One region of the Klebsiella sp. MISC125 genome, then DNA from elsewhere that is predicted to be linked to it. Evidence: riboswitches for the same ligand, from Rfam matches in the RefSeq annotation. Region 1 holds a riboswitch; the other holds the start of a gene.
What was found. Region 1 has a riboswitch for cobalamin ahead of ACMYSL_RS05880 (cobyrinate a,c-diamide synthase). Riboswitches for the same ligand answer to the same signal wherever they lie in the genome.

Region 1 (4,991 bases):
CCGTACTTTATTGTGCCGATTGTTGCACCGTTAATCGGGGCCTGTCTGGGGGCGGCTATCTATCGTTATCTGATTGGTAATAACTTACCCTGTAATACCTGTAAATTAGAGGATTGATGTATCCGCTGAAATAACTAAAAATTTTCATGAACCGGTATCACGAAGTCGCCCAAAATGTCTCCCACGGATGGGAGACTTTTGCTATCGTACTATTCTTTTATCGTTGCAGGTGAATGATGATGAAAGGACGTAAATATTAATAAAATGTTTTATTTATAACAAAAAATTAACTGAGAGGTTTTATCATGATTTCTGCGAGTACACTGAACTCGGAACTCATCAATAAAATCGCACAGGATTTTGCGCAGGCCACCAGTCTGGCCGTTGTGGTAGTCAATATTCACGGTGATGAAATTTCTGAGCTGTTTAATTTCACTCCTTTCTGCCAGCTTATGCGTCAACACCCCCAGCACAGCACCCGCTGTCGGATGAGCGACCGCTGCGGTGGCCTGGAAGCTTCAAAAACCGATCAGCTCTGTATCTACCGCTGCCACGCCGGGTTAACCGATTTTTCCATCCCTTTAGTTATTGCCGGGCACCTGGTGGGCTTTGTGCTATGCGGGCAGGTGCGCTTAAGTAACGATGTTGAACTCGTCGACATTTTGAACATCGATGACCGTTGGCAGACCGATCCTGAGCTGGTCAAAGCGTTCCGCGACGTACCGGAGATGGACTACTCGCGCGTCATTGCTTCCGCCGATTTACTCAAGCTAATAGTAGAAAATTGCCTTAAAAAACAGCTCAATTTTGTCGTGATTAAAGACAATCCGCAGCAGCCTGAACCCGCGCGCGCCAGCCGGGCCGTCAGCCCCCATGACAGTAAAATGAAGAAGGCGCTGCGCTATATCGATGCCCATTTGTCTGATGAGCTTCGCCTGGAAGACGTTGCCGCCCATGTTTATCTCAGCCCGTACTACTTCAGTAAGCTGTTCAAGAAATATCAGGGGATTGGCTTTAACGCGTGGGTTAACCATCAGCGTATGGTGAGCGCCAAAGAGCTGCTGTGTCACAGCGACTGGAGTATCGCCAGCATTGCGCGGAATTTAGGATTTTCTCAAACCAGCTATTTTTGCAAAGTTTTTCGCCAGGCCTATCAGGTGACTCCGCAGGCTTATCGCCAACAAATTAATGCCAGATCACAAACTGAACCATTTTAAATGACAATATTTTGTTATTGCCGATTTTTGATATGCCCCCGTATCTGCCTCATTATAAAATGAAAAACTCTCATCCAGAGCAATAAATTGTCATAGCGCAACAAATTAATAATGAGAGAGCGCTAAGCTGCACCAGTTTTTATTTATTTGATGGGATAGAGTGTTATCAGAAATTGCTTTCAGGTCGCCGCAGGCGTAATGAAAAGATTTTGCAATTAGATATTAGAGACGACGGAAGCCATCCAGCCTCCGTAAGATGTTCCAGAAATTATTCGAGTGAGGACTCATCCCGCTCGAGAAAACCGACAGGTGCCAGGGAAGGGGGTGTAAATCCCCCGCAGCCCCCGCTGCTGTGATGCTGACGAACCCATATTTGACCACTGATCGCGAGATTGGGAAGGATGGGAGAGGACGACGCTAAGCCAGAAGACCTGCCTGTCGGTGACTACCAACAACTTCGGTGGGAAGTGGGTTGCTCAGATGCGTACAGTCGAAAGACTGGGTTTACGCGCACCTCTACAGCCCTACCACCCTGAACAGGATCAGGGTATGGCAGCCAGGCAGCATGCATTTATTCTCGCAGGGACCGGCAGCGGTTGTGGCAAAACCACCGTTACGCTCGGTCTGCTCAGCCTGCTGAAACAGCGCGGCATGCGGGTTCAGCCCTGTAAAGTCGGCCCGGATTATCTCGATACCGGCTGGCATACCGCCGTCAGCGGCGTTGCTTCCCGTAACCTCGACAGCTTCATGCTCCCGGAACCGGTTCTCAATGCGCTGTTTTGTGAACAGATGCAGCAGGCAGACATCGCGGTTATTGAAGGCGTCATGGGTCTTTATGACGGCTACGGCACCGACCCGAATTATTGCAGCACCGCCGCGATGGCCAAACAGCTCGGCTGCCCGGTGATTTTACTGGTCGATGGCAAAGCGGTATCTACCTCCATTGCCGCTACGGTGATGGGATTTCAGCACTTCGATCCCAGTCTGAATATCGCTGGCGTTATCGTCAATCGCGTTAACAGCGAATCCCACTATCAGCTACTGAAAAGCGCGATTGAACGCTACTGCGCGCTGCCGGTTCTCGGCTACGTGCCGCGAGTGGAAGGCGTGGCCTTGCCCGAACGCCATCTGGGGCTGGTGACCGCCCGCGAATCGCTGGTCAACCAGCAGCCGTGGCGTGATTTTGCCCACACGCTGGCGCAAACTCTGGATATTGAACAACTTCTTACCCTCAGTCAGCTTACTGCTTTACCCACCGGGGAGTGGCCTGCGCTACCGTCGCCTGATGCCGGAGCAGGTTTGACTCTGGCGCTGGCAGACGACGAAGCCTTCAACTTTTACTACCCGGATAACCTCACCCTGCTTGAACGTTGCGGAGTGAATATTGTGCGCTTCAGCCCGCTGCATGATAGCGAACTCCCGCCGTGCCAGATGATCTGGCTTGGCGGTGGTTATCCGGAAATTCATGCCGCCGCGCTGGCAGCCAATACCGCCATGCTGGCGCAGTTGCGGGATGCGCATCGGCGCGGAGTGGCTATCTATGCCGAATGCGGCGGGCTGATGTATCTCGGCAGCACCCTTGAAGACGCCGGCGGTGAAATTTACCCGATGGCCAATCTTATTCCCGGCCACAGCAAGATGGGCAAACGGCTCACCCGCTTTGGCTACTGCGAAGCGAGGGCGATGCGGCAAACGCTGCTGGCAGCACCCGGCGAAACCCTACGCGGGCACGAGTTTCACTACTCAGATTTTATCCCGGAAAACCCGGCGGTGCTGGCCTGCCGTAAAGTGCGCGACGGCCTGACGCTTCAGCAGTGGTCGGGGGGCTGGCAGGTAGGCAACACTTTTGCCAGCTACCTGCATCTGCATTTTGCCCAGCGTCCGGCGATGCTCAACCACTGGCTGGCTGCCGCAAGGAGCGCCCAATGACGCTGCTGGCCTGGGGCGTGGCCTGGATCCTCGATTTTATCATTGGCGACCCGCAGAGCTGGCCGCATCCGGTGCGCTGGATAGGCAACCTGATCTCCGCCGTTCAGCGCAGCGTGCGCCGCTACTGCCACAGCGACTTTGCTTTACGCGTCGGCGGCGGGGTGATGTGGGTCATCGTGGTCGGCCTCACGTGGGGTATCTCCTGGGGCGTGCTGACGCTGGCGCAGATGATTCATCCGTGGCTTGGCTGGGTGGTTGAGGTGTGGATGATCTTCACCGTGCTGGCCGGGCGCTGTCTGGCGCAGTCGGCGCGGGACGTTGAGCGTCCGCTACGCGCGGGCGATCTGGCGGAAAGCCGCGTCAAGCTGTCGTGGATTGTCGGGCGCGACACCTCGCAACTTGAGCCGCAGCAGATTAACCGTGCGGTGGTGGAAACGGTGGCGGAAAACGCCGTTGACGGCATTATCGCGCCGCTCTTCTTTCTGCTGCTGGGCGGTGCGCCGCTGGCGATGGCTTATAAAGCGGTCAACACCCTCGACTCGATGGTTGGCTACAAACATGAAAAATACCGCGCCATCGGTATGGTCAGCGCCCGCCATGATGATGTCGCCAATTTTATTCCTGCTCGTCTGAGCTGGCTGCTTATCAGTCTGGCCGCTTTCCTCTGCCGTGAAGCGGGCGACCGCGCGCTGCGTATTGGCTGGCGCGATCGCTACAACCACAGCAGCCCGAACTGCGCCTGGTCAGAGGCGGCGGTTGCCGGGGCGCTCGGCATTCAGCTTGGCGGCCCCAATGATTACTTTGGTCAGCGCGTGGAGAAGCCGTGGATTGGCGACGCGACGCGCGACATTGCCGTAGACGATATTTCCCGAACGATTCGACTGATGTGGGTAGCCTCGACCCTGGCACTGGCGCTGTTTATGGCGACGCGGTACTGGCTGGTTGGCGTGGCCTGAGGACAAATAAATGCACTATATCCAGCAACCACAGGCGATTGAGGCGAAAAGCTTCGACATTATTGGCGACATTATTGCAGAAACTCGCCCGGACTACCGCTTTGCCAGCCCGCTGCATGAAGCCATTATCAAGCGGGTGATCCACACCACCGCCGATTTTGACTGGCTGGATATTCTGTGGTTTTCACCCGATGTTCTTGAGCGCCTCAGCGCAGCCCTGAGCCAGCCCTGCACCCTGTATACCGATACCACCATGGCGCTCTCCGGGATTAATAAAACCCTGCTGGCTAAATCCGGTGGCGAGTGCCGCTGCTATATCAGCGATCCGCGCGTAGTGGCTGAGGCGAAAGCGCAGGGGATGACCCGCTCGATGGCGGCGGTTGACATCGCGGTGGCCGAAGAGGGCGAGAAGGTGTTTGTTTTCGGCAATGCCCCCACCGCGCTGTTTCGTTTGCTTGAGCATGATGTCGCGGTGAACGGCGTGATTGGCGTGCCGGTTGGTTTCGTCGGCGCGGCGGAATCGAAAGAGGCCCTGACGCAAAGCAACCTGCCAGCCATTGCAGCCCTGGGTCGCAAAGGCGGTAGCAACGTCGCCGCGGCTATCGTCAACGCCATTCTGTATCACCAGCAGGGGGCGCGATGAGCGAGCAATCCTTCGACTCCCCGGTGTGGCACAACGGCAAGGCATTGCGTAAAGGCTATACCACCGGCTCCTGCGCGACGGCGGCGGCAAAAGTCGCGGCGCTGATGGTGATGCGCCAGCATCTGATTCATCAGGTCTCGATTATTACCCCGTCCGGCGTGACGCTGTGTCTTAACGTCGAGTCGCCGCACGTCGAAGGACAGCAGGCGATTGCCGCGATTCGTAAAGACGGCGGCGACGATGTTG
Region 2 (4,991 bases), 1.5 Mb from region 1:
GCGGGTATTGATCAGATCGACTTTGACTTCCATACCGCGGAAGATCGATGCATATTCGCAGCCGATCACTCCGGCGCCATAGATGATCACATGCCGTGGTTCATGGTGCAGGCTGAGGATCGAGTCGCTGTCATAAACGCGTGGGTGTGAGAAATCGACATCCGTAGGGTGGTAGGGACGTGAACCACAGGCAATGACGAATTTTTCCGCCGTGACCGTTTCAACGGTGCCGTCGTGGCATTCAAGCGCAAGCGTGTGTTCATCGACAAAGTGCGCATTGCCCTGCAGGATTTCACAGTGGTTGCGCTCATAGAAACCCTGACGCATGTGGGTTTGCTGGTTAATGACGCTGTCGGCATGGTTCAGAATGTCGGCGAAGGAAGAACGAAGAAGACGGGAATGGTCGCTGTAGAGAGGGTTCTGGTTAAATTCAATAATACGGCTAACGGCATGGCGGAGGGCTTTCGATGGGATGGTGCCCCAGTGGGTACAACCGCCGCCGACGTTATGGTAGCGCTCAATGACGGCAACGCGTGCTCCCTGTTTCACCAGCCCCATAGCAGCACCTTCTCCGCCAGGGCCTGAACCAATCACAATTGCATCATAATCCCAAGAGTGTGACATGGCATTACTCACCTGTTTTATACATAAAATAAACACGATGATAACATTCGGTGGGCTTTAACCCAATTATCGTTGTGCTTTTTTGCGTCATAAAAGCAGAAACAGCTCGTAAACAATCATTCACAATCCAGTGTAAACCGATTAGTTCTAATCTCTGGTATAGTGCCGACAGGGCCTTTGGAAGGATTCAGACAACGTGATGGGCGTAAGAGCGCAACAAAAAGAAAAAACCCGGCGTTCGCTGGTGGAAGCCGCATTTAGCCAGCTAAGTGCTGAACGGAGTTTTGCCAGCTTGAGCCTGCGTGAAGTTGCGCGGGAAGCGGGGATTGCCCCGACGTCCTTCTATCGACATTTTCGTGACGTCGATGAACTCGGTCTGACGATGGTAGATGAAAGCGGGCTTATGCTACGCCAGCTGATGCGCCAGGCGCGACAGCGTATTGCTAAAGGCGGCAGTGTGATTCGCACTTCCGTTTCTACCTTTATGGAGTTCATCGGCAATAACCCAAATGCCTTCCGTCTGCTGTTGCGTGAGCGCTCTGGTACGTCCGCCGCGTTTCGTGCCGCAGTCGCCCGCGAAATTCAGCATTTTATCGCGGAACTTGCTGACTATTTAGAAATCGAAAACCACATGCCGCGCGCCTTTACTGAAGCGCAGGCTGAAGCTATGGTCACCATCGTATTTAGTGCTGGCGCCGAGGCTCTGGATGTAAGCCCGGAATTGCGTCGACAGCTTGAAGAGCGACTGGTACTCCAGCTCAGAATGATCTCGAAAGGCGCGTATTATTGGTATCGCCGTGAACAAGAAAAAAATCAAATCATTCCGAATAACGTGAAGGACGAGCAATGAAACACTCAGTTCAAGATAAAGGTACGCTGCTGCTGGCGCTGATCGCAGGGTTATCCATTAATGGAACCTTCGCTGCGCTGTTCAGCTCAGTAGTCTCATTTTCTGTTTTCCCGATTTTATCGTTAGTGCTGACGGTTTACTGTCTGCATCAGCGCTATCAAAACCGCAGTATGCCCGTGGGTTTACCGGGGCTGGCCGCCGCGTGCTTCATTCTTGGCGTGCTGCTTTATAGCACCGTAGTGCGTGCGGAATATCCGGACATCGGTTCTAACTTCTTCCCGGCCGTACTGTCGGTGATTATGGTGTTCTGGATCGGCTACAAGGTGCGTAACCGTAAGAGCGCGGTTGCGGAGTAATTCTGCTGAATTTTCCCGGCAACCATGATGTTGCCGGGTTACTGACATCTACTTCTTCGTTAACAGTACGCCGCATTCCATATGATGGGTATATGGGAACTGATCGAACAGCGCCAGGCGCGTGACTTCGTGCGTCTCGTTGAGCGTTTCCAGGTTCTTGCATAAGGTTTCTGGATTGCAGGAGATATACAGGATCCGCGGATAGGCCTGCACCATTTTCTCCGTTTCACTATCCAGCCCGCTGCGCGGTGGATCGACAAAAATCGTCTCACACTGATAGCTTTTCAGATCAATACCTTGCAGACGGTTAAACTCCCGCACGCCGTTCATCGCCTGGGTGAACTCTTCTGCCGCCATACGGATAATCTGCACGTTATCAATATGGTTAGCCGCAATGTTGTATTGCGCCGCCGCCACGGACGGTTTGGCGATCTCCGTTGCCAGCACGCGTTCGAAATTCCGCGCCAGCGCCAGAGAAAAGTTGCCGTTACCGCAGTACAGCTCAAGCAAATCACCGGTTGCGCCTTTAGTTGATTCGACAGCCCATTCCAGCATTTGAATGTTCATCGCCGCGTTTGGCTGGGTGAAGCTATTCTCAACCTGGCGATAGACCATTTCACGCCCGCCGACCGGCAGACGCTCATCTATATAGTCCTGATCCAGCTCGATTTTGGTCTTAGTCGCGCGGCCAATCAGATGCACGTTCAGATTTTGCGCGCGTAGCGCATCGCGGAAGATTTCTGCTTGCTGACGCCACTCGTCGTCGAGCTTTTTATGGTACAGCAGCGACACGATGGCCTGATTGCTCATCGTGGTCAGATAATCGACCTGGAACAGCTTATGGCGTAGCACCAGATTGTCGCGCACGCCCTCAATTACTGCGGTCATCAGCTGATTAATCAGTTCGCTGGCCGCCGGGAAGGTATCGACGCGAATACGGGATTTGGTCTGCTGATCAAACATGATGTGGTACAGGTCATCGCCATCGTGCCAGATGCGGAATTCTGCGCGCATACGATAGTGGCTGACCGGTGAACGAAACACTTCCGGAACCGGGGCGGCAAAAGGGGCCATCATTTTCTGCAAACGGACGACTTTTTCTGCCAGCTGCGCTTCATATTGTTCGGTAGGAAGGTGTTCGGGGGTCATGATGCATCCTGAATAAAATAAGTACGCGGGGATTGTAGGGAAAGTGTCGGGGATGTCCAGCTCTGATGATATTCAGAAATATAACGATAGAAGTCTGGACATCTATATGTTTCTAATTATAGCATCATGTTACCGGTCCTATGTGTTAATAGGGAATCCAGTGTAAATCTGGAGCTGACGCGCAGCGGTAAGGAACAGTGGGATGAGCGCATTATGCAGACACTGCGGTGGTTTAGCGGGAAGTCTTCATCCATAACACACCCCAAGCCCGAAGACCTGCCGGAACACGTCGCATTTGGTTTCTATCATCGCGTACTACTGATAGCAGCCGGCGGCATCCTTTGTATATTACGGATGCTTTTAAAATGATTAAAAAGGCTTCGCTGATGACGGCCCTGTCCGTCACGGCATTTTCCGCTTGGGCGCAAGACAGCAATTCAGATACGTTAGTGGTGACGGCAAACCGTTTTCAACAGCCGGTCAATACGGTCCTTGCGCCAACGGATGTTGTTACGCGGGAAGATATTCAGCGCTGGCAGTCAAAAGATCTTAATGATGTGATGCGTCGCCTGCCGGGGGTGGATATTTCGCAGACCGGCGGGATGGGGAGCAGTTCTTCTCTCTACGTTCGCGGTACGGAAGCACGTCATGTGCTGGTGCTGATTGATGGGATCCCAATGGCGCGGGCAGGTATTGGTAACGCCATTGACATTAGCCAGATTCCGGTATCCCTGGTGCAGCGTGTTGAGTATATCCGCGGGCCGCGTTCTGCTGTTTACGGTTCGGGGGCGATTGGTGGTGTGGTCAACATCATTACCATGAGTGACGATGAACACGCGCAGATCAATGCCGGGATGGGGTCGAATGGCTACCAGACTTATGATGGAGCGGTAAATAAACGTTTTGGCGACACGATGGTGACGGCGGCAGGCGCCTATCAGACGGCCAAGGGCTTCAACGTCAAACCAGATTCCCCTTACAGCGGCGACAGCGACCGTGATGGTTATCGCAACAAACTGTTCTGGGGTGCCGTACAGCACAAGTTTGACGAGAGTTTCTCGGGTTTCTTCCGTGGTTATGGATACACGGCTAACAACGATTACGATCAGGATACGATGTATGGTTCTCCTGCTGGTAACGACGAGAGTCAGAACTATAACCAATCCTGGGACACTGGACTGCGTTATAACTCGGGCATCTATTCCTCTCAGCTAATTGCGAACTATCAGCACCTTAAAAATTATAACTACAGTAGCAACCTTGGCCGCTATGCGGGTGATGCTACGCTGGATGACATGGAACAGCGTTATATTCAGTGGGGTAACAACTTTGAAGTAGGACATGGTTCAGTAAGCGGTGGTGTTGACTGGAAACAGGAAAAGCTGACTTCCAGCAGTACGACGAAATCTGATATCTACAAACGCGATACCACAGGGCTTTATTTGACCGGGCAGCAACAGATCAATACCGTCACGCTGGAAGCCTCGGGTCGTGAAGATCACGATGAGCAGTTCGGCTGGCACGGCACGTGGCAAACTGCGGCGGGCTGGGAATTTGTTGATGGTTATCGCGCAACGCTTTCTTATGGTACTAGCTTCCTGGCGCCATCTTTAGGGCAGCAATTCGGCGCGACGCGTTATGCATCGCAATATTATTCAGGTATTGCAGCAAACCCGGATCTAAAACCGGAAGAGTCTAAACAGTGGGAAGCGGGAATTGATGGGATTACGGGGCCACTGGATTGGAAAATCTCAGCATACCACTATGAAATTCAAAACCTGATTGATTATAAAAGCACGAACAACGTCAACCAGTATATCAATGTGAAGTCGGCCACCATTAAAGGTCTGGAGTGGACAGGGAACATCACGACTGGCCCGGTAGAGCATCACCTGACGCTGCAATATACTGATCCTCGTGACGATGAAACCAACCAGGTTCTTGCTCGCCGAGCGAAACAGCAGGTGAAGTATGAAGTCACCGGGCAGGTTTATGACCTCGGCTGGAATATC

Region 2: it holds a riboswitch for cobalamin, as region 1 does, so the genes downstream of both, btuB (TonB-dependent vitamin B12 receptor BtuB) here and ACMYSL_RS05880 (cobyrinate a,c-diamide synthase) in region 1, are expected to answer to the same signal.

The regions. Positions count from the first base shown of each region.
Region 1 covers NZ_CP180448.1:1,235,270-1,240,260, forward strand. The annotation lists gene pduF (propanediol diffusion facilitator PduF) at 1-117, shown strand, start outside; gene pocR (transcriptional regulator PocR) at 306-1,217, shown strand; cobalamin riboswitch at 1,508-1,670, shown strand; gene ACMYSL_RS05880 (cobyrinate a,c-diamide synthase) at 1,767-3,146, shown strand; gene cbiB (adenosylcobinamide-phosphate synthase CbiB) at 3,143-4,102, shown strand; gene ACMYSL_RS05890 (cobalt-precorrin-8 methylmutase) at 4,113-4,745, shown strand; gene cbiD (cobalt-precorrin-5B (C(1))-methyltransferase CbiD) at 4,742-4,991, shown strand, end outside.
Region 2 covers NZ_CP180448.1:6,056,866-6,061,856, reverse strand. The annotation lists gene sthA (Si-specific NAD(P)(+) transhydrogenase) at 1-624, opposite strand, end outside; partial or broken gene fabR (HTH-type transcriptional repressor FabR) at 821-1,455, shown strand; gene ACMYSL_RS28370 (YijD family membrane protein) at 1,471-1,830, shown strand; gene trmA (tRNA (uridine(54)-C5)-methyltransferase TrmA) at 1,879-2,979, opposite strand; cobalamin riboswitch at 3,096-3,277, shown strand; gene btuB (TonB-dependent vitamin B12 receptor BtuB) at 3,345-4,991, shown strand, end outside.